Regions from separate parts of the Dietzia cercidiphylli genome, predicted to be linked through region 3. Evidence: riboswitches for the same ligand, from Rfam matches in the RefSeq annotation. Region 3 holds a riboswitch; each other region holds the start of a gene.

Region 1 (9,887 bases), on a different contig from region 3:
CATGATGATCGCGGGCGATTCCATCAGAACCAGGGCGACCGTCATGTACCCGCCGGGTTCCTCCCCACGGGCGGTCACGAACTGCGTCGCGGCGATGAAGGTCACCGCGCTGACCGACCCGTAGGTCGCGGCGATGGCGGCCGCATCGAACTCGTTCACCCTGCGCCGCAGGACCAGGAAGCCCAGCGCAGGGATCACCAGGGCCAGGAGGAGGGCGATGCCGATCACCGCCGCGGCGCGGCCGGTCAGACCGGTCTCTCGCAGAGCCTGGCCACCCTTGAACCCGATCGCCATGAGCAGGTAGAGCGACAGGAACTTGGTGACGGGGGCCGGGATCTCCAGGTTGGAGCGCACAGCGGCGACGAACAGCCCCAGGAAGAAGAACAGGATCGGCGGGTCCGTGAGGCTGCCGAGAATGCTGAGGTCCATCGAGTCTCCCCTGATCTGTCCGGAGTCCGTGCGCCGCCGAGCGGGACGAGCTGATCTCCGTCGTGGCGCGCTAGCCGCCTGTTCCGAGCGAGTAACGGGAACGACAATACATGACTTTCACGACATGTTTTGCAACAGCCTAAATCGGTGTCGCGTGTTGTGGCGCGGCGCGCGGACCGGGCCCGCGGTGGGACGGGCTCCGTGCACGCCCACATGCGTACCGTGATTCACGTAAGGCAAAATGGCACTCGGAAGTCGTCGGTGATGGGGTGGCGTAGTGGCAGAGTGGACGTTTCTCACCAATCACGCGCACGTCCTGTTGTGCATCGCGCAGGACTCCGAGACGCGACTGCGCGACATCGCCGATGCGGTCGGGATCACCGAGCGCGCCACCCAGCGGATCGTGGCCGAACTGGAAGAGGCCGGGTACCTGCAGCGCATCCGCGACGGGCGCCGTAACCGCTACAGCCTGAACCGAGACCTGCCGCTGCGCCATCCACTCGAACGGGACCACATGGTCGGGGAGATACTCAGCGTGCTGGGGGCCCCGCGAAAGGGTGCTGGCGACGGCAACGAGTGACCCGTCGGCACTGATCGTGGCGCCCCGACAGCGTGGTCGACCACTACTAGAGGCCCCCAGGGGACGATCTGTTCGGCTTCTCTCTGCAGTTGATCGAGTTCGGAGATGTCATAGGGGCTGAGCACATCCACCGTCACCACGTCCGGACGAACGGTCGCTTTCTGCACCACCGCGGATTCGGTGTTGCTCAGCCAGCGTCCCGGACCTGCGCGGCCCACACCCTCGTAAGCGAGCTCGTCGACATGGGGACCAACACCACGACGAAGAGCAACGTCACTACGGGGTACGCCCTACGCGACGTACTGTGTTGCGAAGCGGTCCGACCTTGCACTGGTCGCAATTCCGGTCACGCCAGAGTGTTCACCACACCCAGCGCGGCTCAACCCGCCAAGGAGGCATGGCATGAGCACTACCCGCGAGCTTCGCGCCGAGGTCGAGGTCGACGCCCCCGTCGAGCGCGTGTGGGAGGTCGTCACGGATACCTCCGTGCTCGTTCGGTCGTCGCCCGAACTCGTCGCGATGACACCGCTGCTGCCGGGAGGCTTCCGGAAGGGCCAGCAGTACATCGGCTGGAACCGCCGCAAACTGGTCGTCTGGCCAACCCGAAACGTTGTGATCGAGTTCGAGCCACACAAGCGTGTCGCCTGGGACACGAAGACCAGCGGCGCCCGCTGGGCCTTCGAGCTCCAGCCGACGCAGACCGGTACCAAGCTGGCCCAGCGTCGGTCCGTGCCGGGCAAGCTCAATCCGATCGGCCGGTTCTTCGCCGCGACGCTCCTCGGCGGGGGCCCGAACCACGCTGACGAGCTCGAGACTGCCCTTGGCACCACGCTGGAGAGCATCAAAGCTATCGCCGAGGCCTGACCAACCGACTCGTCCCCACGGGTGGACTTCGCCAGGGATAACTCTCTTGCGACTGGGCAGTAGCAAGAGGAGCAATGCGCGGGAACGGCTACTTCGACGACAGCCCGCCGGCAGAGTTCGGAGAGACGTCTTCCGCTACCTCACGGACCGACCACACCCTGATCTGAAGTGGACAGCCGGTATGGTGAGTCCGGGTCTACCCGCCCAGTAATCGACCGGATGAGCGTCCCGCAGGGAGACTCGAGTGTAGATGCCGCCCTCGGAAACCACGAGCACAGCCTGGCACCTCGGCCTCCGTGACTGTGGTCGAACTTTCAACTCTGAGTTCCACCTACCCCGCCCCGCCCCGCCGCTTCGCCGCCCTCTCCGGATCCGAGGCGTACAACCACGATTCGGCCTCCCCCGGCCGGACCAGCGCCCGGCCCACCAGGATCACCGCCGCCTGCCGCAGACCGGCGGACTCGACCGCGTCCGCGATGTCGGCAAGTGTGCCCCGCAGCTCGACGCGGTGCGGGCGGCTCGCATTGGCCACCACCGCCACCGGGCAGTCCGCGCCGTGCGTGGGAACCAGCCGTTCGGCGAGCTCGCGGATCCGGGTGATCGCCAGGTGCAGCACCAGCGTCGCGCCGGTGGCGGCGAAGTTCTCCAGCGATTCGGAGGACGGCATCACCGTCGATCGGGCCTGGACGCGGGTCAACACGACGGACTGCACCACCTCGGGCACGGTCAGCTCCACCCCCAGCTCGGCGGCGGCGGCAGCGTAGGCCGGGACGCCGGGCACCACGTCCCAGGGCACGCCCGCTGCATCGAGCCGGCGGGTCTGCTCGGCGAGCGCGGAGTACAGCGACGGGTCACCCGAGCAGAGCCGCACCACCTCGAGCCCCTCGGCGTGGGCGGCGACGATCTCCGCGATGATCCCGTCCAGGTCCAGGTGCTGGGTGTCCACCACCCGCGCATCGGGCCGGCAGTGGTCGAGCACGCCGTCGTCCAGATAGGTGCCCGCGTACAGGCAGACGTCCGCCGCGGCCAGGGCCGCAGCCGCGCGCAGCGTGAGCAGGTCGGCGGCGCCGGGGCCGGCCCCGACGAAGTGAACTGTCACGAGGTCTCCCCTGTCTCCCCGGAGTCCGCCGCAGCGGCGGAATCTGCCATAACAGCGAAGGGCTTAATCGCGCACCACTGCACCACGGCCCGCGCCGGGGCCCAGCCGGTGAACGAGCCGATCGAGTCGGCGTGTTCCACGTGGAACCGTACGAGCTCACCGCCGAACTCCGCGCGGGCATCGATCAGCACCCGCTCCGTCTCGATCGTCACCGCGTGAGCGACCAGCCTGCCGCCGGGACGCAGCGCCTCCCAACACTGCCGCAGCAGGCCGGGCGCGGTGCCTCCGCCACCCACGAACACCGCATCGGGCTGCGGCAGCCCCTCGAGAGCCTGCGGCGCGCGCCCGTGGACGACCTCCAGCGACGGCACCCCCAGCCGCGCGGCGTTCCGCTCCACGCGCGCGGCCCGCTCGGGATCGGCCTCTACAGACACAGTGCGGCAGGACGGGTGTGCCCGCATCCACTCGATGCCCACCGATCCGGCGCCGGCGCCTACGTCCCACAACAGTTCGCCGGCCGACGGAGCAAGCCGCGAGAGAGCCGAGGCGCGTAGGTCGCGGCGGGTGAGCTGGCCGTCGTTCTCGAAGGCGTCGTCGGGCAGTCCTGGGGCCACACCGAGCGGGCGCGAGGTGGGCCCGGCCAGGCACTCCACGGCAAGGACGTGCAGCTGGGGCACCGCGCGGCCCGGATCCCAGTCGCGCGCCACACAACTCTGACGTGCCTCGGCCGGGCTCCCCAGATCGGAGAGGACGGTCAGCACGCTGTCCCCGAAACCAGCGACGGCGAGCGCCCTGGCAACGTCCCCAGGAGTGTGCCGGTCGGCGCTCAACACCACCAGCCGCTGCCCCGGCGCCAGTACACCGGGGAGCTCGCGGTGGTCGCGCAGCACCGCCACCGTCTCGGCTGGCCACCGCATCCGGGCGCGGGCCAGCGCGACCGACGACACCGCCGGCAGCACCTCCACCGACTCCGGGCCGAGCAGGCCGATCAACGTCGTGGCCACCCCGGCCACCAGCGGGTCGCCCGAGGCCAGGGCCACGATCGACCGGCCGCTGTAGCGCGCCAGCAGATCGGGCAGTCTCGAGCGCAGCGGCCGCGGCCATGCCACGCGCTCGCCCACCACCTCGTCCGGCATCATCGCCAGGTGCCGCTCCCCGCCCAGCAGGACGTCGGCGCCCAGGACGGCGCGGCGACGGGCCTCGTCGAGGCCGGCCCAGCCGTCACCGCCGATCCCCACCACGACCACCTGTCCGTTCATGACGCGGAACCCTACCGTCGAACCCGCCCGCCGAGCCCGACCGCCCGGAACGCGAGGACGCTGGGTAGCCTCGGCCAGGAGAGACAACTACACCCCAACAGCACGAGGTGCCCCACGACCCGCCCCAGGCGGTGCGGAGGGGAGAATCAGGGAAGCCGGTGAGAATCCGGCACAGGGCCCGCTACGGTGACCCGGCCTCTGAGGCGAACGCGTCCAGCGCGAACGCCCGAGATGAGCCGGGAAGTCCGGAGACCGGCCTCGCGCTGACCAGCCTGGCAGACGAGAGCGGGAGCCCCCATGCCACTGCACTACCCCTTCAGCGCCGTCGTCGGTTCCGACGACATGGCGCTTGCCCTCCTGTTGAACGCGGTCTCGCCGTCGGCCGGCGGCGTGTTGATCCGCGGAGAGAAGGGCACCGCCAAGTCCACGATGGTGCGCGCGCTCGCCGGGATCCTGCCGCAGATCGAGGTCGTGGCCGGTGACAGGTTCTCCAGCGCCCCGTCCGACCGCGGCACCGACACCCCCGACGGTCCGATCCCCCACGACGCGCCCACCGAGCACCGGCCGGTCCGTCTGGTGGAGCTGCCGATCGGCGCGACCGAGGACCGCATCGCCGGGTCGCTGCACCTGGAGAAGGCCCTGAGCGAGGGCGTCACCGCGTTCGAGCCCGGCCTGCTGGCCCGGGCGCACCGCGGACTGCTGTACGTGGACGAGGTCAACCTGCTCCACGATCACGTGGTGGACCAGCTCCTCGACGCCGCCGCCATGGGCCGGGTGACCGTCGAGCGGGACGGGGTGTCGGTGGAGCACGCCGCCCGCTTCGTCCTGATCGGCACCATGAACCCCGAGGAGGGCGAACTCCGGCCCCAGCTTCTCGACCGCTTCGGCCTCACCGTCGAGGTGTCCGCCCCGCGCGAGGCGGCGCTGCGGGCCGAGGTGATCCGCCGCCGGGTCGCCTTCGACTCCGACCCGGAGGGCTTCTCCGCCACGTTCGCGGCGGACGAGCTGGCCCTGCGCGAGCGGATCGTCGCCGCCCGGGAGCGCGTGGGCGGCATCGAGCTCACCGACTGGGCGCTGACCACGATCGCGACCGTCTGCGCCGGCTTCGATGTCGACGGCATGCGCGCCGACATCGTCACCGCGCGCACGGCCGCCGCCCACGCCGCCTGGGAGGGCCGGACCCGCATCACCCGCGCCGACATCCGCGTGGCCGCGCGCATGGCGCTCCCCCACCGCCGTCGCCGCGCACCGTTCGACGCCCCGGGGCTCGACGAGGACCTCCTCGACCGCCTCCTGGGGGACGACGACGAGCCCGATCCGCGAGACGACGGCCCCGACACGGACGGCCCGGGAGAAGACGACACGAAGAACGACGACGACAACAACACGAGCGACTCCACGACCGGCCAGCAGGACCCGCAGTCCGGCGCATCAGCCGAGGACCCGGGCGACGCCGGAGACACCGAGGGCGCTGAGGGCACCGATCGCACCGAGTCTGATGCGGACGAGGACGGGCCGAGGTCGGAGTCGAGCAACGACACAGACGCCGGCGCTGACGCTGATACCCGCACCGAGACCGGCGACCCGCAGCAGGGGGACCGCGACGCCGGCGAGAACGGCCGACCGGGCGGCGCGGCGACCGAGCCGGGAACGGTCACGGCAGCCTCGGACCCGTATCGCACGCGGCTGCTGACCGTCGCCGGGACCGGCCACGGTGTCTCCGGCCGCCGGTCCCGCGCGACCACCACCACCGGCCGGCGCACCGGCTCGGCCGGGTTCACCGGGTCCGACGTGCACCTGCCCGCCACGATCCGCGCCGCCGCGTCCCATCAGGCGGCGCGGGGCCGCGAGGCCGGCCGCGACGGCGGGCGACTGCTCCTGTCCGCCCGCGACCTGCGTTCGGCGGTCCGCGAGGGCCGGGAGGCCAACCTGGTGTTGTTCTGCGTGGACGCCTCCGGCTCGATGGCGGCGCGCACCCGCATGGAGCAGGTCAAGACCGCCATCCTCTCCCTGCTGCTGGACGCCTACCGCCGCCGCGACAAGGTGGGGCTGGTGACCTTCCGCGGGTCCGGCGCGCAGGTCGCCCTGCCGCCCACCTCCTCGGTGGACGTGGCCGCCGCCCGCCTGGCCGAGTTGCCCGCCGGGGGCCGCACCCCACTGGCGGAGGGGCTGCTCACCGCCGCCGAGCTCCTCCGCGTCGAGAGGGTCCGCGATCCGCAGCGGCGACCCCTCGTCGTCGTCGTGACCGACGGCCGCGCCACCCACGGCCCGGACGCCCTCGCCCGGTCCCGCGCCGCGGCGGCCGGGCTGGCCTCCCTAGGCGTGGCGTCGGTGGTGGTGGACTGCGAGAGCGGCCGGTTCCGCATGGGCCTGGCCTCCGAGCTCGCCACGCACCTGGGCGCCGAGCACATCCCGCTGGGCGAGGTGACGGCCGAGGGACTGACCCGCACCGTCCGCACCCACACGGCCCCTGACCGCCGCACCACGGCGCTGACAGAGGGAGAGGTGGCCTGATGCCGCAGGGACAACCGGCCCGCGTGCCCGACGACGGGCTGAGCACCCGGCAACGCCGCAACAAGCCCCTGATCATGGTCCACACCGGGCCCGGCAAGGGGAAGTCCACGGCCGCGTTCGGCCTGGCCATGCGTGCCTGGAACCAGGGGTGGGACATCGGGGTGTTCCAGTTCGTCAAGTCCGCCAAGTGGCGCATCGGCGAGCAGACGGTGATGGAACGCCTCGCCCGCCTGCACGCCGAGACCGGTGAGGGCGGGCCCGTGGAGTGGCACAAGATGGGCTCGGGCTGGTCGTGGTCGCGCAAGGACGGCACCGAGGAGGACCACGCCGCGGACGCCGCCGAGGGCTGGGCGGAGATCAAGCGCCGGCTCGCCGACGAGCGGCACGACCTCTACCTGCTCGACGAGTTCACCTACCCGATGAAGTGGGGCTGGGTGGACGTCGAGGACGTGGTCGAGACGCTGACCTCGCGGCCCGGTCGGCAGCACGTGGTGATCACCGGCCGCGACGCCGCCCCCCGGCTGATCGAGGTCGCCGACCTCGTCACCGAGATGACCAAGGTCAAGCACCCGATGGACGCCGGCCAGAAGGGTCAGAGGGGGATCGAATGGTGACCGGATCGCGCACCGACCTGCCCCGGCTCGTGGTGGCCGCTCCGGCGTCGGGTCACGGCAAGACCACCGTCGCCACCGGGCTCATGGCGGCCCTGCGGCGCAGGGGCCTGACGGTCTCGGGCCACAAGGTCGGCCCCGACTACATCGACCCGGGCTACCACGAGCTCGCGACGGGGCGGCCGGGCCGCAACCTCGACCCGCACCTGGTCGGCGAGCACAGAATCGTGCCCCTCCTGCTACACGGCGCGCAGGCCGCGCCGCGGCCGGCCGACGTCGCGGTGATCGAGGGCGTGATGGGCCTGTACGACGGCCAGATCGGGGGCGACGGCTTCTCCTCCACCGCCCACGTCGCCGGCCTCACCGACACCCCGGTCCTGCTGGTGGTGGACATCTCCCACGCCTCGCGCAGCATCGCGGCCGTGGTGCTGGGGATGGCGACGTTCGACCCGTCCGTCCGGATCGGCGGCGTGATCCTCAACAAGGCCGGCTCCGTCCGGCACTCGGACGAGGTGCGCCGCGCCCTCGAGCCACTGGGGATCCCCGTGCTCGGGGTGCTGAGCCGGGACGACGAGGTCACCGCCCCGTCCCGCCACCTCGGCCTGGTCCCCGCGGCCGAGCGACCGGGGGCGGCCGGCAGCCTCGACCACCTCGCGGATCGCCTGGCCGCCTCCGTGGACCTGGACGCGGTGATGCGACTGGCCCACACGGCGCCGGCGCTGTCCGGTCCGGCCTGGTCCGCGGAGGAGGCACTGGTCGGGGGCCTGCCCGACTCGGGACCGCCGGCGCTGGCGCTGTCCGGGCCCCGGCGACCGGTCGTCGCCGTGGCGGGGGGCCGCGCCTTCACCTTCCGCTACGCCGAGACGGTCGAACTGCTCGACGCCGCGGGGTGCGACGTGGCCGTCTTCGACCCACTGGCCGACTCCGCCCTGCCCGAGGGCACCGCCGGCGTCTACCTCGGCGGCGGGTTCCCGGAGGTGCACGCGGCGGGACTGGCCGCCAACCGCCCGATGCTCACGGCGCTGCGGACCGCCCTCGGCGCCGGTGTGCCCACCGTGGCCGAGTGCGCGGGACTGCTCTACCTCTGCCGCACCCTCGACGGCGCCCCGATGATCGGGGCGGTGCCGGCGGACGCGGCGATGTCCCCGCGCCTCACGCTGGGCTACCGCCGCGTCACCGCGGGGTCGACGAACCTCCTCACGGTGGCGGGCACCGAGGTCACCGGCCACGAGTTCCACCGCACCACGGTCACCCCGGGCTCCGGTGCGGCCGGCGTGGGCTCCGGGGACGCCGGCGCGGGCACGTCCGGCGCAGCTGCCGCATGGACGTGGGCCGATCGCGTCGAGGGCTTCGCGACCCCGACCCTGCACGCGTCGTACCTCCACACCCACTGGGCCGGGCACCCCGCGATGGCCGCGAGGTTCGCGGCCGAGGTCGCCCGCGTCGCCCGAACTCACGATGCGCAGGGCCGCAGGGACGCGATGCGCTCCACCGGGTGACGTGCGGGGGAGCGTCCCTCAACGAGCCGGCCGCCCGTCGACAGTGGTCGACGGGCGGCCGGTATCCGCTGAGAGGATCACCTCAGGGCGGTCACATCAGGTAGCACGCCTCCGTGTACTCGAAGTCGGCCGCCGTGGGTCCCTCGTACCACTCCTCCTCCAGGACGAGGCCCGTGGGACTGCCCGGCTCGATCCGGTTGATGATGCTCGAGCGGGACGCGTTCTCGTTGACGTCTCCCGAGTAGTCCCCGGCTCCCTCCGCGAACATCCCACCGGTGTCGACCCCCGTCAGCGAGTCGACCGACTCGTAGAGACCGCTTCGGGTGAGCTCATCGTTCTCGACCGCTTGCTCCAGGAGTCCGTGGATGACCGACGAGGCACCCCAACCCAGGACGAACCAGTCATCGGGCTCGGTCCCCATGGATTCGGCGACCTCCCGCATCTCGATGTGGCCTTCCGAGTCGTGGCCCCACGGAGCCACCGCTCCGGCGTGCAGGTAGCGCGCCTCGAGTGCCGGCGCGGCCTGGCTTCCCATCAGACCGGCGCTCCACGTGGGAGTGGAACCGATGAACTGGCCCTCGAACCCCTGCGCGACGGTGGCACCCACGATGGCGCCGGTCTCGATCGCACTGGTGGAGAGGACCACGACGTCCGGTTGATCGGCCAGGATCCGCTGGATCACCGCGGTCTGCTCGTCGGTCCCGCCGGGGGCCGTGGTGTACCGGGTGAACTCGACACCGCGTTCCTCGGCGGCGATCTCCGCGCCCTTGGCGGCGTCGTCACCGTAGTCACCGGGGAAGTGCACCGCGCCGACACTCGTCGCGTCGAAGTTGTCGACGGCGTAGTCCACCATGTTCATGGCCTCGGCACAGTAGCTGGTGCCGAACTCCATGACGCCCTCCTCGAACAGCCAGTTCGACCCCAGGGATGCGGGGACCGTGACGATGTTCTGCTGCCGGGTGTCGTCGAGGATGCCGTTGGTGTGGGCGGTGCCCATCGAGTGGGCCAACATCAGGACCTGGTCCCTGATCT
Region 2 (9,887 bases), on a different contig from region 3:
CCCACCCCGGCACGTCGAAGAGTTGCCCGATATCGGCGGACCCGAAGGCCTCTCCGGCGGCGATGGCATGGACCCACTCGAATTCGCCGATGGCGGCGTCCGTGCACTGGAGTCGGCCAGCGAAACCCATGTGGAAGTCCCTCGCGCCCGAGTCGTCGGTGGAGAACCTCGCGTCGCAGAACAGTCGGTTCCCCTGGATCCAGACGACGTCGGAGCACTGGTCGGGGGTGGCGTCGCGGGAGTGGAACAGGCGACGCCGGTAGACCGCGGGAGCGGGGCGCAGGGCGGGTTCCATGGAACTCCTCTAAATCGATCACTCGAACGGAATTAGTCAAACGGCGCTGCGTTGCGCCGCTGTTACGTGGGCGTCAAGGGATGAGAAATTGGGCGACCGTCGGAGTCCGGGGGCTGGCCGGGCCGATGTGGGCTGCGCACCTCGTGGCGCGCGCCTTCCCTCGTAGAGTGGCGTCATGAACCTGCTCCTGCAGTCCCTCGGCGTGGGCGCCGTCCCCGACTTCCTCGCCGAGCACGTCAACCGGCCCGCACCCGCTGTGCGCATCGGGTACCTGAACGACGCCGCGAGCCCCTACGCGGGAGCCGGGTTCGTCGCCGCGGAGCGTGCGCAGCTCTCGGACCTGGGGTACGTGCTGACCGACATCACCGTTGCCGGCATCGACGACGCGGGCGAGTTCGCCGGCCTCCTCGACGGGGTCGACGCCCTGTACGCCGCCGGCGGCAACACCTTCGTGCTCATGGCGGCACTGCGCCGACGGGGTGCGGATGCGGTCCTCGTCGAGCGGGTACGGGCGGGGCTGCCCTACATCGGGTCGAGTGCGGGGTCGGTCATCACCGGACCCAGCATCGAACCGGTCAGCCTGATGGACGACCCCTCCGCCGCCCCCGAACTCACCGACCACGCCGGACTCGGTCTGGTCGACACCGTGGTGATCCCCCACGCGGACGGCGCGCTCCCGCCCTACCCGCCCGAACTCGTCGCACGGCTCGTGGAGACCTACGGGAGCACCTACCCGCTGACACTGGTGAACGATGATCAGGCGTTGCTCGTCCAGAACGAGACGGCACGGCTGATCAGTTCGCACTGACCTGAGGCCGGAAGTGACACGTTCTCGACACCGGTAGTGGCTACGATCGCTCATGGCTCGTTGGGCACTGCGCCCGACCGCCGATCCGACTTCCACGACCCCACGGGGATCTCTCCCCACAGAGGACGACCATGCGCATCCCGTTTCTCGATCGCATCCGCGATCGCCGCCGGTATCACCCCGATCTCCGCCTCGCGTCAGTGGTGCTGCCCCCGCGCCTCGTGGGACCGCGGACCCTGCCGGCGGTGCAGAAGATCGGGACACTGCTGCCAGGACTACGGGGAACGGAGACCCACGAACTCGACTCGGGCGCGACGGTGCGGGTCTTCCGTGCCCCAGGTGATCAGTCGTCATCCTCGGCAGGCCTTGTATGGATCCACGGCGGTGGATACGTCGTCGGTTCTGCGGCGCAGGATGACGTGCTCTGCCGGGCTCTGGCGCGGAGCACCGGTGCGACCGTCGTGTCGGTCGACTATCGACTGGCGCCGCGACACCCATTCCCGGCGGCGCTCGACGACTGTCACGCGGCACTCGGATGGCTGGCCGCTCAACCCGGTATCGACACCCGCCGGATCGCCGTCGGCGGCGCGAGCGCCGGCGGTGGGCTCGCAGCCGCGCTCGCGATCCGGGCCCGGGATGAGGGCCCCGTCGCCCCGGTGCTGCAACTGCTCGCGTACCCGATGGTGGACGACCGGACCGACACCCGCGACCGGCGACACCGACTGTGGGACGCACGATCGAATCGGTTCGGCTGGACGAGCTACCTGGGCGGGGCCGACCCGTCCACGGCCTCTCCGGCCCGCCACCCTGATCTGGCCGGGGTCGCTCCGGCGTGGATCGGCGTCGGCACGGTGGATCTGTTCTTCGAGGAGGACAAGGCGTACGCGGATCGTCTGGAGCGAGCCGGAGTGCCCTGCGAGTTCCTCCCGGTTCCGGGCGCGTTCCACGGTTTCGACCTGGTCGTCACCCGCGCCGGGGTCAGTAAGGACTTCTTCCGGGCGCAGTGCGATGCACTACGGCAGGCCTTCGGCGAGTGACGGGGTCGTGACTCAGTCCGACAATCCGGCCACGCTGTACCCCGGATGTGACGCCGCCGGCGACCCGGCCCACTGATCACCACATGACTGGAACGGGCAGCTGGGAGACGGATCGACCACCACCAGGACGACACCGGTCGAGGTTCAGGGGTTCACCTCCTCGCAGTGAGGACCCGGAGTGACTGGTCGAGGGCGTCCGCGGCCCACGGGATGTCCGAGCGGGTGAAGGGCAACGGTGGTCGCAGCTTGAGTACGTTGCCGAACGGGCCCGCGACCGAGGTCGCACACTGCCGCGCGGGCGGTCAGGTACGGATTCTGAGCGACTCGGTCCGCAACCGCGTTCTCACGCGGCCCCGGATCTACACCCAGTCGACCGACAGCGGCGACCTGCGTCCCCACCCGACGGTCTGCAACAACGGCTCGTCCAGCTCGAGGGCGGGGTGTCCCAGACACAGGTACGCCAGGGGCCGGGCCCCGTCGGGCACGGGCACGCTGTCGGAGAGGTGGTCGGGGTCGACGAGGCTCACCCAGCCCATGCCCAGGCCCTCGGCCGTCACGGCCAGCCACAGCAGGGTGATGGCGGCGACCACGCTGTACTCGGTGGCCGCCGGGACGCTCGTGGTCCCCAGGACCGGCCCGGCGGGCGGCCTGTGGCTGACGACCAGCCCGACCGGTGCCTGGAGGATGCCCTCGAGGCGCAGGGAGTCGTAGAGCGCGCGTCGCCGGCCGTCGAATCGCTCGGATTCCGCGCGGCGCACGGTGCGGAATCCCTCGTGGACGGCCTCGCGCACGCCGCGGTCCTCGATCACGGTGACGTGCCAGGGCTGGCTCAGCCCGACACTCGGGGCCACCGCGAAGACCTCGAGGAGTCGATCGATGGTCTCGCGCGGCACCGGGGTGGGGTGGAAGTGCCGGTGGTCGCGGCGGGTGGCGAGGATCCGCCACAGCGCGTCGCGGTCGGGAGCTCCGATTCCGCCTCCGCCTTCGTCGCCGTCGTCGTCGTCGTTTCTCTCACCCCGTGGAGCGGCGGTCATGACCGCACGAACCGCGGACTCCACACCCGCCCCGACTCGGTGACGCGGGTCCCGGACGCGCCCACGATGAGCAGGCACTTCATGTCCACCGAGTCGCAGTCGAGCTCGGCGAGAGTGGTGATGGTCAGGGACTCCTCGGCCCGGCCCACGTCGCGGCCCACCACCACCGGGGTGGCCGGGTCGCGATGCCGGAGGAGGACGTCGCGGGCGGCGGCGACCTGGCGGGTGCGCGAGCGCGAGGCGGGGTTGTAGACCGCCAGGACCAGGTCCGCGGCGGCTATCGCGTCGAGACGACGGGAGATGACCTCCCAGGGCTTGAGCCGGTCGGACAGGCTCATCACGGCGAAGTCCGCGCCGATCGGGGCCCCGGCCCGGGCGGCGACCGCCTGGACGGCGGACACCCCGGGCGCGACCCGCACGTCGATGCGGGAGTACAGCGGGTCCTCGGCGGCCTCGAAGACCGCTGCGGCCATGCCGAACACGCCCGCGTCGCCCCCGGAGACCACCGCCACGCGTTCGCCGGAGCGCGCGAGGTCCAGGGCGAGCCTGGCCCGGTCTACCTCGACGGTGTTGCCCGAGCAGTGCCGGGTGAGCCCGGCGCGCTGGGGGACGCGGTCGACGTAGGGCGCGTACCCGACCACGTGGTCGACGTCGGCGAGCACGCGCTGGGCCTCGGCGGTGAGCCAGTGGTCCGGGCCCGGTCCCAGTCCGACCACGTGCAGCTCCCCGTCCGGGGCGACGTCGCGCACGGTCCCCTCACCCAGTGGCGAGGGGCGCCGCCCGAACGGGTCGACCTGCTGGGAGTCACCCGGGACCACGATGAGCGAGAAGTACGGCACGGTCGCCGGATCGACGTCCCGCACCGGGTGGTGCACCTCGGCGTCGGTCGAGGCGCGTTCGACGTAGACCGCTCCCTCGAGTCGTCCGGCGGCCTCCAATGCGCGGCGCACCGCCGGGAAGTTGCGTCCGAGCTTCATGATGATCGCCCCGTCGGTGTCCGCGAGGCGGCGGGCCAGCTCGGGCTCGGGCAGGGTCCCGGGCAGCACGGTGAGCACGTCCGTCTGGCGGACCAGGGGGGTGGCCGCGGCGGCGGTCGCGGCGGCGAACGCCGGGATGCCGGGCACGATCTCGGTGACGAACCGATCGGCGAGCTTGTCGTGCATGTACATGAAGGAGCCGTAGAACAGCGGGTCCCCCTCGGCCAGCAGGACCACGTCCCGCCCGGCCGCGAGATGGTCGGCCAGGCGTTGCGCGCTGCGATCGTAGAAGTCCGCGATCGCCCCCGCATACCCGCCGGGGTGATCGGTGACGCCCGTGGTCACGGGGTATTCCAGCACCTCCTCGATCGCACCGGCAGGGATCAGACCTGCGGCGATCCGCCTGGCATTGGACTCCTTGCCCCGCCCGGCGTGATAGGCCACCACGTCGGCGTCGCCGATCAGTCGGGCGGCCTTGAGGGTGATCAGCTCGGGGTCCCCGGGACCCACGCCGATCCCGGACAGTCGCCCCGCCTCGCCGGTCGTGCCCGCCGGACCGGCGCTCACTCGGCCACCTGCGCGAGGGCGTTGACGGCGGAGACCGTCATCGCGGACCCGCCGCGTCGCCCGTGGACGGTGACGAAGGGGACGTCGATCCCGTGGTCGTCCGCCAGGCAGGCCAGCGCGGCCTTGGACTCGGCGGCACCGATGAAGCCCACCGGGCACCCGACGATCGCCGCCGGGTGGGGGGCGCCGTCCAGCAGCATTTCGAGCAGGTGGAACAGCGCGGTGGGGGCGTTGCCGATCGCCACCACGGCGCCGTCGAGACGCTCACCCCACAGGGAGAGGGCGGCGGCGGAGCGGGTGGTGCCCATCTGCCGGGCCAGCTCGGGCACGCGGGGATCGGACAGCAGGCACACCACGTCGTTGTTCCGGGGGAGCCGGGACCTGGTGATGCCGGAGGCCACCATGTGGGCGTCGCAGAGGATCGGCGCCCCGGCCTCGAGCGCGGAGCGCGCGGCCCCCACCAGTCCCGGATGCACCTGCAGGTCGTCCACGAGGTCGGTCTGCCCGGTGCCGTGCACCATCCGGACGGCGAGCCGCTCGGCGTCCCGCGGGACGCCCGACAGGTCGGTCTCGCGCCGGATGGTCGCGAACGAGTCGACGTAGATCGCGGGCCCGTCGTCGACGTAGTCGTAGCGGCGTGGCGGCCTGGGGACAGCAGGCATGGGTCCTCCTCGGGGTTCTCGCCCCGGTCAGAAGTCTCAGGCGACGCGTCAGGGAGCGCGTCGATCCCTCGGCCAGTATCTGGCTTGGCGGCCCGTCGAGCGGGCCTCACAGTGGCGGAACCGCCCCGGACTCGCACCGGGTTCCTCGCCGTGGGACAGCGGCGAGTCTACGTGCGCACGGTGAGCACGCCGCGCCACGGGGTGACGATGAGCTCGGTGACGTCGTCGCCGGTGAGGCGATCGATCACGGCGCGGGTGAGGACACCGTCCCCGGCCCCGACATGCTCGATCCTTCCCGAGGAGCCGGGGACCGGTCCGTACGGCAGCGCGGGGATCGGGGTGGGGAGACGCTCATCGCCCGGGCGGGCGGCGGCGAGCGGCACCGGGAGTTCGCGCACGTGCCAGGGCGCGTCGGGGCCGGTACCCCGGGCGGCGGCGAAGTCGCGCGCCAGGTCGAGCAGGCGATCGGCCGCCTCCTCGAGGGGCACCACCGCCGACCAGTCCGCGCCCACCCGGAGTTGCACGGTGTCGGCGTCGAGGGTCGCCAGCCCCAGGTCGCCGGGGCGGTCCACGAGATCGCCGCGGCCGTCGTCGAGGACGAAGAGGAATCGGCCGGACAACCCGGCCAGTCCGGGATCCGCCCGGAGGCCGGCGTCGAGCCGGTCGGTCACGGGCCGGAGGTCGGCCCTCCCGCCGACCAGGCCGGTGAGCGGGGAGACGAGCACGTTGCGGACGAGCTCGTGCGACGGGGCGGGCAGCAGCCCGGTCGCGGCGAGGGCCGTCACGACGTCGTCCGCGAGCCGCCCGTCCCGGCTCATCGGCAGGGCCCGCAGCTGCAGGTTCGCGCGGGTCGTCACGTGCACGTCGTCGTCGCCGTATCTCGCTGCGACCCTGTGCAGCGCGGCGAGGGACTCCGGCGACACGCGCCCTCCGGGTACTCGTAGCCGGACCAGGGCGCCGTCCTCGGCGGGCCACGGGCGCAGCACACCGGGGCACAGGTCGGTGCGGGTGCGGCGGGTCGGTCCGGAAGCTCTCACGGGGCACAGTGTGGCAGCCAGAGGTGGCTCGCGGGGAGCGGGGAGCCGACGGCCGGACATCCGCGGGGGACCGGCGCCGGATAGGCTCGCCGGTGCCGTGGTGCTCGGGAAGCCGGAGGAAAAGCCGGCGCGGCCCTCGCCACTGTAGTCGCGTAAGTCGCGCACCCTCGTCCGTCCCAGAGCGGGGCGGAGACCACTGGGCCCAGGCCCGGGAAGGTCGGTCGCGCGGCGTCGATGCGAAAGCCAGGAGACCGGCCACGGCGTCATGTTCCACGAGGGTTTGGAGAAGAACATGCGCCATGACCGGCGTTCGGCGTCCCCTGAGGACGCCTCGGCACCATCAGATGACGCGGCATCGCCGGAGAACACGGCATCACCGGAGGACACGGCACCGCCTCGGCACTCGAGCCAGCCACCGCGCATCACCCTGCTGTCCACCTCCGACACGGACCTGCTCTCCGCGCGGGCCTCCGGGGCGGACTGGACGCTCGGCAACCCGTCCCGCCTGGACGTCGAGGCGGATCTGCCCGGTCTGCTCGACGGCGCCGACCTGGTGGTGGTCCGGATCCTCGGGTCGCGGCGGTCGTGGGAGCCCGGGTTCGCCGCGGTCATGGCCTCGGGGCGGCCGGTGGTCGTCCTGGGAGGCGAGCAGGCCCCGGACGCCGACCTGATGGAGCTCTCCACCGTCCCGATCGGCATCGCGGCCGAGGCCCACCGCTACCTGGCCGAGGGCGGCGAGCGGAACCTCGCCCAGCTCCACGCCTTCCTGTCGGACACCGTGCTGCTCACCGGGACCGGGTTCGCGCCCCCGGAGAGCGTCCCGGTGTGGGGGATGCCGCCGCGGCCGGGTGCCGCCGATTCCCCCGACTCCCCGGCGAGTGGTCACATACGACGCGATTCCCGGAACGGGACCTGGGAGAACGTGAGCGGAACTGACCAGTCGCCGGGCGTTCCCCGCGTGGACCAGTCGCGGCGCGTTCCCCGCGTGGGAGTGCTCTACTACCGGGCGCACGAGGTGAGCGGGAACTCCGGGTTCGCCCATTCGCTCGCCGACGCGATCGACGCCACCGGGCAGGCCGTCGGCGTGCCCGTGTTCGCCGGGTCCCTGCGATCGGCGCCCGACGAGCTGTTCGACGCACTCGGGACGCTCGACGCGCTGATCGTCACGGTCCTGGCCGCCGGCGGGACCACGCCGGGCGCGGTGAGCGCGGGCGGCGAGGACGAGACGTGGGACGTCGAACGGATCGCCACGCTCGACATCCCGGTCCTGCAGGGACTGTGCCTGACGTGGAGTCGGGAGGACTGGGAGGCCTCCGACGACGGCGTCAACCCGTTGGACTCGGCCAACCAGATCGCGATCCCCGAGTTCGATGGCCGGATCATCACCGCGCCGTTCTCCTTCAAGGAGATCGACGCCGACGGGCTGCCTCGCTACGTCGCCGACCCCGAACGCTGCGCCCGCGTCGCGGGGATCGCGGTCTCGCACGCCCGGCTGCGTCATGTGCCCGCGGCGGACCGCCGGATCGCCCTGGTGCTCTCGGCCTACCCGACCAAGCACTCCCGGATCGGCAACGCGGTCGGCCTGGACACCCCCGTCTCGACCATCCGACTGCTGCGCCGGATGCGCGACGAGGGTTACGACCTGGGCCCCGACGACAGCCCGATCGCCCGGTTCCTCGACGTCGCCGACAGTGGCACCGACAGCACCTACGCCGACGACACCGCCGCCGGCGACGCCCTGATCCACGCCCTGATCGCCGCGGGCGGACAGGACGAGGAGTGGCTGACGAACGCCCAGCTCACCGACAGTCACGTACGGATCTCCACGGACGACTACCTCCGGTGGGCGGCGGACCTGCCCGAGTCGCTGCGCTCGGAGATGGTCGAGGCCTGGGGGCAGGCGCCCGGTCAGCTGTTCGTCAACGACGCCGGCGAGATCGTCCTGGCCACCATCCAGGCCGGCAATGTCGTCCTGCTGATCCAGCCGCCCCGCGGGTTCGGTGAGAACCCGGTGGCGATCTATCACGATCCCGAGCTGGCGCCCTCGCACCACTATCTGGCCGCCTATCGGTGGCTCGCGCGGGGTTTCGGCGCCCACGCGCTGGTCCACATCGGCAAGCACGGTTCGCTGGAGTGGCTGCCGGGCAAGAACGCCGCGCTGTCGGCCGCGTGTGCGACCGACGCGGCGATCGCCGACATGCCGTTGATCTACCCGTTCCTGGTCAACGACCCCGGGGAGGGCGCCCAGGCCAAGCGCCGCGCCCACGCCACGATCGTCGACCACCTGGTGCCGCCGATGGCCCGCGCCGAGTCCTACGGCGACATCGCCCGCCTCGAGCAGCTGCTGGACGAGTACGGCAACATCGCGTCCATGGACCCGGCCAAGCTGCCGGCCATCCGCGCGCAGATCTGGACCCTCATGCGGTCGGCGCACATGCACGAGGACCTGGGCCTGGAGCAGCAGCCCGGGGACGAGGAGTTCGACGACTTCCTGCTCCACGTCGACGGGTGGCTCTGCGAGATCAAGGACGTCCAGATCCGCGACGGACTCCACGTGCTGGGTCAGGCGCCGGACGGCGAGGCCCGGGTAAACCTGGTGCTCGCCATCCTGCGCGCCTCGCAGGTGTGGGGCGGCGAGTTCGGCGCAGTTCCCGGTTTGCGCCGCGCCCTCGGGCTGGGGGAGGACGCCCCGACCCAGGAGGTCGACCGCGTGGAGGCCCGGGCCCGGGCGCTGGTCGAGGACATGGACGCCCGCGGGTGGGACCTCACGGCGGTGCCGCAGGTCCTGACCGCCGCGGGTCTGGATGACGACGACGAGGTCGGCCGCGTCCTGGAGTTCGCCGCCCGCGAGGTGGTGCCGCGTCTGGCCGCCACCGTCGACGAGCTGGATGCGGTGATGCACGCCCTGGACGGCGGGTTCGTGCCCGCCGGACCGTCCGGTTCGCCCCTGCGCGGCCTGGTCAACGTGCTGCCGACCGGCCGCAACTTCTACACCGTGGACCCTCGGGCGATCCCGTCCCGGCTGGCCTGGGAGACCGGCCAGGCGATGGCCGACTCCCTGCTGGACCGCCACGTGGCGGAGACCGGTGAGTACCCGAGCTCGGTGGGACTGTCGATCTGGGGCACCTCGGCCATGCGGACCTCGGGCGACGACGTGGCCGAGGTCCTGGCCCTGCTCGGCGTCCGCCCGGAGTGGGACGAGGCCTCCCGCCGGGTCAACGGTCTCGAGGTGGTCCCGGCCGCCGAGCTCGGTCGCCCGCGCGTGGACGTGACGGTCCGCATCTCGGGCTTCTTCCGGGACGCCTTCCCGCACGTCATCACCATGCTCGACGACGCCGTCCGGATGGTGGCGGACCTCGACGAACCCGCCGAGCAGAACTATGTCGCCGCCCACACTCGCGCGGACCTGGCCGAGCACTCGGACCACCGTCGTGCGACCACCCGCATCTTCGGCTCCGCGCCGGGGTCGT
Region 3 (9,887 bases):
GGGATCGGCGGAGCGCCTGCGCGGGGGCCGGGCTACTCCATGTCCTCCAGCGAGCGGCCGGTGGTCTCCGGGATGAACTTGGCCACGAACAGCAAGGACAGCAGCGCCGACACCGCGTAGAAGCCGTAGGTGAACGTCAAGCTGAACTCGGCCATCGGCGGGAACGCGGTGGAGACTGCGAAGTTCGCCAACCACTGGGCGGCCGCCGCCAGACCGAGCGCCGCCGTGCGGATGCGGTTGTTGAACATCTCGCCGAGCAGCACCCACACCGCCGGGCCCCAGGACATCCCGAAGAACACGACGAAACCGTTGGCGGCGATCAGCGCGACCAGCCCCTGGGTGTCGCCGAGTTGGGGAGCGAGTTCGCCGTCGGGCCCCGGACCCATCGTGGCGGTGCTGAACATCAGGGCCATCACCGCGAGCGAGACGGTCATGCCGACCGAGCCGGTCATGAGCAGCCTGCGACGCCCGATCTTGTCGATCAGTGCGATGGCCACGATCGTCACCACGATGTTGGTGACCGAGGTGATGACGGTCTGGGTGAGCGCATCCGCCTCGGTGAAGCCGACCGACTGCCAGAGGGACGTGGAGTAGTAGAAGATCACGTTGATGCCCACGGCCTGCTGGAAGACGGACAGCACGATGCCGATCCACACGATCGGCAGGAGGTTCCTGCCGCTCGGGGTGAGCATGTCCTGCCACGACCGCTTCCTGTCCTCGCGGACCGTCGCACGGATCTCCTTGATCCGGTTGTCGACGCCGCTGGACTGGATGGTGCGCAGGACGTCCCTCGCCTCGCCGACCAGCCCCTTGGCCAGCAGGTAGCGGGGGGATTCCGGGATCATGAGCGCCAGTACGCCGTAGGTGATCGCGGGGACCAGCTCGGTGAGGAACATCCAGCGCCAGGCCTGGATCCCCAGCCACAGCTCCTCGATCGCGCCTCCGGCCACGGCTGCCAGCCAGGCGTCGGAGAGCAGGGCCACGAAGATGCCGGAGACGATCGCGAGCTGCTGCAGTGACCCGAGGCGGCCGCGTATCGAGGGCGGGGCCACCTCGGCGATGTACGCCGGCGCGATGACCGAGGCCGCGCCGACGCCCAGGCCACCGACCACCCGCCACAGGATGAGGTCCCACGGGCCGAACGCGAGCCCGGAGCCGATCGCACTGACGGTGAACAGCGCCGAGGCCAGGACCATGACGCGGGTGCGCCCCCAGCGGTCGGCGAGGCGGCCCGCGAGATACGCGCCGGCGATACAGCCGAGCAGGGCCGAGGAGACGACGAACCCGGTGAGACCGGCGTTCATGCCGAAGGTCTCCTGGACGGCGTCCACCGCGCCGTTGATGACGGCGGTGTCGAAGCCGAAGAGGAACCCGCCGAGCGCGGCGACCAGGGAGATGATCACCACCCTGCCGGTGTGGAAGGACTCCTCGTCCGAGCTCCTGGCCGAGACGTTCCGTGTGGACATGGCGTACCCCGTTCCCGGGCCGGATGGACGTCCTGATGTCTGGTGAACGGAGCGTAGGCCCGCTACCAATGTGGCGCAAGTCACATATTCTTTATCGATTGCGGCGTACGAACGCTCTGATCGAGAACACGTTCTAGGCTCGAGGTGTCTCGTCGTCATACCGAAAGGGCCACCGCCGTGAGTGCCTCCCCCGAGCAGATCCGTGCCACCGCCGACTCCTACATCGCCGCGCTGGTCGCCGGCGACCTCGAGGCGGTCCTGGACCTCTACGCCGAGAACGCCACGGTCGAGGACCCCGTCGGCAACGGCACCGTCCACGAGGGCAAGGCGGCCATCCGCGAGTTCTACTCGTCCGTGGTGGCGCTGAAGATCGAGGGCGAGGTGCTCGAGGCGCGCGTGTGTGGCGACGACCTGCTGTTCAACTTCGAGATCACCACCCACTTCGACGCCGACTCCAAGGCCACCATCAACGTGTGGGACCTCATGACCCACGACGAGCAGGGCAAGATCCGGTCGATGCGCGCGTACTGGACGCCGGAGAACATGCGCTGAACCGGGGCCGCGCGACTGGACTACCCTTCAGGCCATGATCACCGCCATCGTCTTCGTCCACGCCGAGACGGCGCGCATCCCCGAGGTCGCCGAGGCGATCGCCGAGATCGACGGGGTCTCCGAGGTGTACTCGGTGACGGGCACCATCGACCTCATCGTGCTCGTGCGGGCCCGCCGCAACGAGGAGGTGGCCGACATCGTCTCCGACCGCCTGAACAAGGTCCCGGGCGTGGTCGACACCGAGACGCACATCGCGTTCCGCGCGCTGTCCAAGCACGACCTCGAGGCGGCGTTCTCCCTGGGGTACGACGAGTAGACGCCGATCCGCAGCGGCCCCGCGCCCCGCGCCGCGGCCAGCGCGCCCTCCGCCCGATGCCACCGCGCCCGGTATCCGGTTCCGCAGCGGCGGCCCCCCGTGGGTGTTCCGGGGAGGTGCCCCCGCGGCCGTCGAGGCGGATGTGCATACTGTCACCACGACTTGCTGATCTCCGGATACGCAGGGGAAGACCGGTGAGAATCCGGCGCTGACCCGCAACGGTGTGCCGTCACCTCGGTGACGACGAGCCCGATTACCTGCCCGGAGGTACGCGACTCTGTCCATCGCCGCGGTCTGCGATCCGGAGTCCTGCACGGTCGGTGGCCGGTGTCGACGGTCGCCCGCCTGCGGGTCTCGTGTGTTCGTGGGCACACGACACGATCCGAGGTCTGATCATGTTCCGTCGCCAGTCCAGGTCCACCACGGCGCTCGCCGCGCTGCTCGTCACGGGCGTCGTCGTCGCGGGCTGCTCCCGCGGCGAGGCTCAGGAGAGCGCCACCTCGAATGAGGCGTTCGCCGAGCCGGTGACCATCACCAACTGCGAGCGTGAGTCCACGTTCGACGCCCCGCCCGAGCGCATCATCACGATGAACGCCCACGTCACGGAGACCCTCATCCAGATGGGTGCGGGGGATCGGATCGTCGGCCGGGGCTATGCCGATCGCGAGGACGTCCTGCCGGAGGTCGCCGAGGAACTCGAGGCGATTCCCGGGTTGGCCGAGGAGTATCCCAGCTGGGAGCAGATCGTCGATCTGGAACCCGACCTCGTGGTGGCCGGCATGCGCAGCGCGTTCGACGAGAAGGAGGGCCGGAGCCGGGACGCGCTCGACGCGGCGGGCATCGACACCTTCCTGTTCTCCGAGTACTGCGGCGACGGGTTCCCGGACGTCTCCATGCTCGAGACCGACTTCTCCCAGCTGGGCCGGGTCCTCGGCGTCGAGGAGGGTGCGCAGCAGCTCACCGACCGCATCGTCGACCGGATCGAGTCGGTCCGCGCCACCCTGGACGAGGCCGGGGTGACGGGGACCCCGACGTTCTTCTACGACAGCGGTGAGGCGGAGCCCCTGACGATCGGCGGCGTCGGCATCGGCCAGCTGATCGGCGAGTACGCGGGAGCCGACAACATCTTCATCGAGGGCGACCGGCCCTACCTCAAGACCACGTGGGAGATCCTCGGCGAACGCCGACCGGAGGCGATCGTCGTGCTCGACTACGGGGCCACCAGCGCCGAGGACAAGATCGAGTACCTGCGCAACCAGCCCATCATGGCCACCACGCCGGCGATCCGCGACGACCGCATCGTGGTGGTCCCCCTGGCCGACTTCTTCGAGAGTTCGCGGATGGCGACCTCGGTGGAGACGATCGCCCGCGAGCTCCACCCCGACGCCTTCGGTGGCTGATATGGCGACGGTCGTCCACGACCGTGGCGGTGGCGCGGGCGATGCGGCGACACCGGCTCCGAGCCGCCCCTCGGCGTCGTCCCGCCTCCCGTCACCGTTCCGCGCCACGAGCCCGTTCCGCGCCACGAGCCCGGGCCGCGAGACCGGCCCGCGCCGCGGCAGGCGGCCACTCGGACTGGTCCTCGCTCCGCTGCTGGGGCTTCTCGCCCTGGCCGTGGCGGTGGGGGTCTCTCTGGGGTCGGTGTCCATCCCCCTCGGAGACGTCTGGGCGATCGTCGCCCACCGCGTGGCCCCGGGGTCCTTCACCCCGTGGTGGTCCGAGGCCCGCGAGGCGATCGTGATCGAGTCCCGGCTGCCGAGGTCGCTCATGGCGGCGGCGGTGGGCGCGTCCCTCGCGGTGGCGGGAGGCGTCGCCCAGGCGGTCACGCGCAACCCACTGGCCGACCCGTACCTGCTGGGGGTGTCGTCCGGGGCCGGCTTCGGCGTCGTCGTCCTGACCGTCCTGGGCGTGGGTGCCGGGATGTGGGGCGTCTTCACGCTCCCGATGGCCGCCTTCCTCGGCGCCCTGCTGCCACTGGCCGGGGTGGTCCTGGTGGCCCGTCGCGCGCACGACACCACGGCGATCGTGCTGGTGGGGGCGGCCCTGACGATGATGTTCGGCGCGCTCAACACGTTCACGCTGTTGGTGTTGGGCGACGACCACCAACTGGGCACCGTCATGCGCTGGCTGGCCGGCGGGTTCGGTGACGCCGGGTGGACCATGCTCCTGGCCCCGGTCTCGATCCTCGCTGTCGCGGGCGTCCTGGTGATGCTGTCCAGCCGCCACCTGGACCTCCTCCTGACCGGCGACGACGGCGCCACGGCCATGGGCATGAACGTCCCGCGGTTCCGGCTGCTCATGTTGCTGCTGGTCTCGATGCTCACCGCGGGGGCGGTGGCGGTCTCCGGGACCATCGGGTTCATCGGACTGCTCATCCCGCACCTCGCCGGGTACGTCACCGGGCGCACGTCGGCCCGGTTACTGCCGACGGCCGCGGTGCTCGGGGCGGTGGCCCTGGTGCTGGCCGACATCGCGGCCCGGTCCGTCAGCGACGGTGCCGAGCTCCCGGTGGGCGTCGTCACGGGGATCGTGGGGGGTCCGGTGTTCCTGATCATGCTGTGGCGGCGCTACGGAAGGTCGGCGACGTGACCACACTGACCGCGGCCGACGTCTCCACCGACCTCGGGGGTCGCCGGATCCTCGAGGGGGTGGACCTGACCATCGCACCCGGCCGGGTCACCGCGCTGGTGGGCCCCAACGGCAGTGGCAAGACGACCCTGCTGCGCACCTGCTACCGGGCCCTGCCCACGACCGCCGGACTGGTGCGCCTCGACGGCGACGACATCACCTCGCTCCGCCGGCGGGCCCTGGCGCGGACGGTGGGCGTGAGCACTCAGGAGCCGGTCTCGTTGGGTGGCATCACGGTCCGGGAGTCGGTGCGACTGGGCCGGACGGTGACACGCGGGCTGTTCGAGCCGTTCGGGACCGACGACGCCGACGTGGTGGACACCGTGCTCGACCGTGTGGGGTTGGCCGGGTTGGCGGCCCGCGACGTCCTGGCCCTGTCGGGGGGCGAACGCCAGCGGGTGTCGATCGCCCGGGCGTTGGCGCAGCAGCCGGAGGTGCTCCTGCTGGACGAGCCCACCAACCACCTCGACCTGCACCAGCAGCTCTCGGTCCTGGCGCTGCTGCGGGAGCTGGCGGCCGGCGGGTTGGCGGTCCTGCTGACGCTCCACGACCTCCGGATGGCCACCGAGTACTGCGACGCGATGGTGGTCCTCGACGAGGGCCGGGTGGTGGCGACCGGTGCGCCCGAGGAGGTGCTCGATCCCGCCCTCCTGGCCGAGGTGTTCAGGGTCCGCGGGCAGGTGCGGCCGCGGCCGGGCGGCGGCCGCACGCTGGACGTCTGGGGACTCGCCGATGAGTGACCCCGCGCCCGGCGCCCCGCCCGGCCTCGCTGCCGCCTACGCGGACATCGCCGCACCGCTCGGCGAGTTCGCCCGGACCATCTCCCACGGCCCCGAGGTCCTCCCCGGGGCGGTGCTGACCGACCCCCGCTGGCTCGCGGCGCGCGTGTCGGACACCGGGCGACGGTGGGCGCACGACGATCCGAGGGTCAACGCCACCCTCTGGTGGTACTCGGCCAGCTCGTCCCTCGTCGCCGCGCCACTGACGATGCTCCTCACCTCCGGTGTCGCTCCCGACCCCCGGCCGGACCGACTGACGGTGTCCCTCCAGGCGAACGGATATCTCCGGGCCGCCCGCTCGGACCGCGTGCTGACGTCCGTGACCGCGTTCGCGCAGGCGCTGTGCGAGGCGCACGAGGCGGTGATCGCCTCACTCGCGCAGGTCTCCGGGGCGGCGCCCCGCGCGCTGTGGGCGATCGGCTCGGACTCGATCGCCGGCAGGGCGCTCGATGCCGGCCGCGCCGCCGGCGACCCCGCCCGTGGCTGCGAACTGGCCCGCGATGTCGTCCGCCCGCCGCTGCTGCCGGTCCGCTACGTCGACGTCGAGGGACCGGGCGACACCCGTCGGTTCGTTCTTCGAGGGTCCTGCTGCCTGATCTACGTCGCGACCGCGGGCGACAAGTGCGCCGGCTGCCCGCGTCGCACCCCGGCGGACCGGTATGCAGAGCTCCTGCGGCGCACGTCGTCCTGACGTGTCGGGCCGGGGCCGGCCACCTGCCCCAGAGTTGCCGCCCCGGGGCGACCGCCTGCCCTAGAGTTGCAGCCGCGCCAGCCGTCGTGCGCGTCGCCGTGCCCGCTGGAGTTCGGCGAGAAGTGCCTTGCCGGTCCACTGGCGGCGATCGGGTCCGGCCCGTTCGGCCTCGTGCACCAGCTCGACGATGTGCGCACACGCCGGCGTCTCGACACCGAGGTACCGACCCATCCGCACCACCTCCCCCTGGAGGATGTCGATCTCGGTCGGTCGGCCCCGGACCAGGTCGTCGTTCATCGACGACGTCCCGTCGGCGTCGACCCGCATGACCGCCCTGGCGAGCCTGCGGAACACCGGGGTGGGCAGCCGCATGACGGCCGGCAGCATGCCGGCGGGTACCGCGATGGGTACCCGGGACACCACTCCGGCGGCGGTGAAGACCCGGTTGGCCTCGGCCTGACAGAGCGCGACGCATCTGCGCAGGTCCCGGTCGAGGAGTTCGGTCCTCAGCGGGAGGCCGGACAACGCCTGGACCGCGTTGTTCATGTTCAGCAGGACCTTGCCGTGCAGTACCGCTTGGATGTCGTCGGTCGCGCGCACCCGGAGATCGGCCTCCTCCATCACGCGCAGGAGCGGGGCGGCGAGGGGATGCTCGGCGATCCGGATCTCCCCGGTGCTGGTCCGACGGTAGGTCGCGGGGCCGGTCCGCGCGACGTTGAAGGGGATGATCCCGGCGATCACCGGTGTGGCGTCCACGCCCTCGCGGATCAGATCGGCCGAGTGCAGACCGTTCTGTAGGCCCACCACCAGGGATCCCGGACGCAGGTACGGGACGAACTCGGCGGTGGCGGAGGCGGTGGAGCCGGCCTTGGTGCACACGAGCACCACGTCCGAGCGTCGGACGGCCACCGGCGTCTCGGCCAGGGTGAGCGCCTCGGCGGGCACGTGGAGGCGGTCCTCCACGCCCTCACCGGACTCCACGGTGAGTCCGACCGCGCGGATCGGGTCGAGGACATGAGGGCGCCCGACCAGGGTCACGTCGGCGTGGCGGGCGAGCCTGCCGCCCAGATAACACCCGACCACGCCCGCACCGATGACGGTGATGCGCAGCGGGGTGTCGGTGCCGACCATGGTGCTGGACGTTACGACATGCGCAGCGGTCCGGCGGTGGGATCGCGCGCGTGCCCACCGGGTCGAGGGGATCTCAGTGGCGCCGGGGTCGCAGAACCACCTCGGTCGGGTGGGCGTCGGGCCCCGAGTCGAGGGCGTGGCGCACCGCGGTGGCCACGGAGTCCGGGCTGAGGTGGGCCGACGGGTCATACTTCCCGCCCTCGGCGGCGACGATCGCCCGCTGCATGTCGGTGTCCACGCGTCCCGGATGGATCGAGGTGACGCGCAGGGCCGGTTCCTCGCCGCGGAGGGTGTCGGTGACGGCGCGCAGCGCGAACTTGGAGGCACTGTAGGAGCCCCAGCCCGGCTTGGCGGTGGTCCCGGCACCGGAGTTGATGACGACGACGTGGCCGCGGGCCGCGCGGAGCGCCGGGAGCAACACCCGGGTGAGCTCGACCACCGCGAGGACGTTGATCTCGAACGCGCGACGCCACTCGGCGGCGTCCGACTCGTCGATCCGCCCGAGGTCGGCCACCCCGGCGCAGTGGACCACCCCGTCGAGGGAGGTGATCCCGTCGGCGACCGATGACACCCCGTCGACCGTCGTCAGATCCGCGGTCACCACCCGGGCGGATCTGCAGGAGCGGGCCACCGACGCCAGTGCGTCGGCGTCGCGGCCCACCAGGATCAGGTCGTGATCCGACTCGAGCGCCCTGGCCGTGGCCGCGCCGATCCCGCGCGAGGCGCCGGTGATCATGACTGTGCCCATGTCCGGTGAGGGTAGACGCCGCGGAGGCTCAGCGGGCGGTCGCGGTCCCGTCGAAGGCGTCCAGGAGTGCGTTGAGGGCGGGGACCGCCGCCGACAGCGTCTCCCGGTGCTCCGGGGACAGGCGGGACAGGTGATCGGCGAAGTCCTGGTCGCGCGCCTCGAGCACCTGGTCGATCCGTGCCCGCCCGAGGTCGGTGAGCTCCACGCAGACGCCGCGGCCGTCCGAGTGGTCCCGCACGCGCTCCACGTAGCCCATGCTCTCCACCACGGTCACGGAATTGCTGGTCGTCGGGACCCGGACGTTCTCCAACCGGGCCAGGTCGCTCATCCGCAGCCGCCCGTGGCAGGCGAGCGTGTAGAGGATCGAGGTCTGTGCGCGGCTGAGGGCGTACTGGGTGTTCTGCCGCCGGACCAGAAGGTCCAGCCTGAGGAGGATGGGCCGGAATTCCGTCGCCAGTCCGATCGTCACAGTGTCCACGCCGTGCCCCCTGACCCGTTCGTCCCCTCGGTCGCATGGGAGATGTAAGCACGTTCCGGGGCGGTTATGGGGCGTCATCCCGGGCCGTGAGGGATACTCTCGGCATGGATTTGTATCACCAGATCACCGGTTCCGGTCCCACGATCATCCTCATGCACGGTGTCTGCCACCGTGCGCACGCGTGGGACTCGGTCGTCCCGCTCCTGGCGGACCGGTTCCGGCTGGTGGTGGTGGACCTGCCCGGACACGGGGAGTCGGCGGATCTCCCCGACGCGGGTGACGTGCTCGAGTACATGATGGACCAATTGACCGAGCTCATCGCGGAGGTCGTGCCGGACGGGGAGCGCCCCCACGTCGTCGGGAACTCGCTCGGCGGCTTCCTCGCACTGGAGCTGGGGGCCCGTGGCCTGGCGAGCAGTGTCACCGCGCTCTCGCCCGCCGGGTTCTTCCGGTCCGACGCCGAGTGGCGCTACACGATGACCGTGTTCCACAGTCTGCGCCGGGCGGCCGGGAAGCTGGGCCGTCACATCCCCGTGGTGACCGAGAGGGCGGCGGGCCGTGCGGTGATGATGGCCGCGTTCTGCGCTCGGCCGTGGCGGTACCCCGCCGAGGCGGCGGCGATCGACGGCGAGGCGATCATCAGCAACACCGTGCTGGACCGGGCGGACCGCAGGACGTTCCTGTTCTCCGCGCCGGTGGACGAGGAGCTGCCGATCACCATCCGGTGGGGCCGGTTCGACCTGGTGCTGCCGGTCCGGCAGGTCTCGCTCGCGTCGAGGTTGTTCCCGCAGGCCCGGATCGAGATCTCGGCAGGCGGGCACGTTCCGATGTCGGACGATCCGGAGGGCGTCGCCGCCTCGATCGCCGCGACCGTCGAGCGCGGGTTGGCGTATGCGGGGGCGACGAGCCGGGTCTGACGGCCCGGGTTCGGCGGCCCGGGTCAGGCGGGCCGGGTCAGGCGGGCCGGGTACGACGACCCTGACCCCGCCCCCCGCCCCCGCACACGGACGATCAGGAACCCGACGAGCCCGCCGGGAGTGACCCCGCGGACAGTGACCCCGCGGAGAGCGACCCGGTCCCGCCGGTGAACCCGTCCCT

The links. A riboswitch is a leader RNA that binds a small molecule or an ion and turns the genes downstream of it on or off. The one in region 3 is predicted to bind cobalamin.
Region 1: it holds a riboswitch for cobalamin, as region 3 does, so the genes downstream of both, ABD250_RS10025 (VWA domain-containing protein) here and ABD250_RS17375 (ABC transporter substrate-binding protein) in region 3, are expected to answer to the same signal.
Region 2: it holds a riboswitch for cobalamin, as region 3 does, so the genes downstream of both, cobN (cobaltochelatase subunit CobN) here and ABD250_RS17375 (ABC transporter substrate-binding protein) in region 3, are expected to answer to the same signal.

The regions. Positions count from the first base shown of each region.
Region 1 is NZ_BAAAQG010000009.1:12,697-22,583, forward strand. Features, by position in the region: gene ABD250_RS10000 (sodium-dependent bicarbonate transport family permease) at 1-429, opposite strand, end outside; gene ABD250_RS10005 (helix-turn-helix transcriptional regulator) at 707-1,009, shown strand; gene ABD250_RS10010 (SRPBCC family protein) at 1,412-1,873, shown strand; gene ABD250_RS10015 (cobalt-precorrin-4/precorrin-4 C(11)-methyltransferase) at 2,205-2,972, opposite strand; gene cbiT (precorrin-6Y C5,15-methyltransferase (decarboxylating) subunit CbiT) at 2,969-4,231, opposite strand; cobalamin riboswitch at 4,320-4,506, shown strand; gene ABD250_RS10025 (VWA domain-containing protein) at 4,529-6,745, shown strand; gene cobO (cob(I)yrinic acid a,c-diamide adenosyltransferase) at 6,745-7,359, shown strand; gene ABD250_RS10035 (cobyrinic acid a,c-diamide synthase CobB) at 7,353-8,855, shown strand; gene ABD250_RS10040 (ABC transporter substrate-binding protein) at 8,947-9,887, opposite strand, start outside.
Region 2 is NZ_BAAAQG010000012.1:162,455-172,341, reverse strand. Features, by position in the region: gene ABD250_RS13065 (hypothetical protein) at 1-295, opposite strand, end outside; gene ABD250_RS13060 (Type 1 glutamine amidotransferase-like domain-containing protein) at 471-1,103, shown strand; gene ABD250_RS13055 (alpha/beta hydrolase) at 1,235-2,140, shown strand; gene bluB (5,6-dimethylbenzimidazole synthase) at 2,500-3,174, opposite strand; gene ABD250_RS13045 (precorrin-2 C(20)-methyltransferase) at 3,171-4,718, opposite strand; gene ABD250_RS13040 (precorrin-8X methylmutase) at 4,715-5,380, opposite strand; cobalamin riboswitch at 5,434-5,548, opposite strand; gene ABD250_RS13035 (nitrite reductase) at 5,548-6,417, opposite strand; cobalamin riboswitch at 6,499-6,691, shown strand; gene cobN (cobaltochelatase subunit CobN) at 6,683-9,887, shown strand, end outside.
Region 3 is NZ_BAAAQG010000024.1:124,317-134,203, forward strand. Features, by position in the region: gene ABD250_RS17360 (sugar porter family MFS transporter) at 33-1,466, opposite strand; gene ABD250_RS17365 (SgcJ/EcaC family oxidoreductase) at 1,644-2,018, shown strand; gene ABD250_RS17370 (Lrp/AsnC family transcriptional regulator) at 2,053-2,334, shown strand; cobalamin riboswitch at 2,492-2,613, shown strand; gene ABD250_RS17375 (ABC transporter substrate-binding protein) at 2,730-3,734, shown strand; gene ABD250_RS17380 (FecCD family ABC transporter permease) at 3,736-4,923, shown strand; gene ABD250_RS17385 (ABC transporter ATP-binding protein) at 4,920-5,702, shown strand; gene ABD250_RS17390 (hypothetical protein) at 5,695-6,432, shown strand; gene ABD250_RS17395 (2-dehydropantoate 2-reductase) at 6,493-7,563, opposite strand; gene ABD250_RS17400 (SDR family oxidoreductase) at 7,637-8,311, opposite strand; gene ABD250_RS17405 (MarR family transcriptional regulator) at 8,340-8,780, opposite strand; gene ABD250_RS17410 (alpha/beta fold hydrolase) at 8,894-9,706, shown strand; gene ABD250_RS17415 (PhoX family protein) at 9,801-9,887, opposite strand, start outside.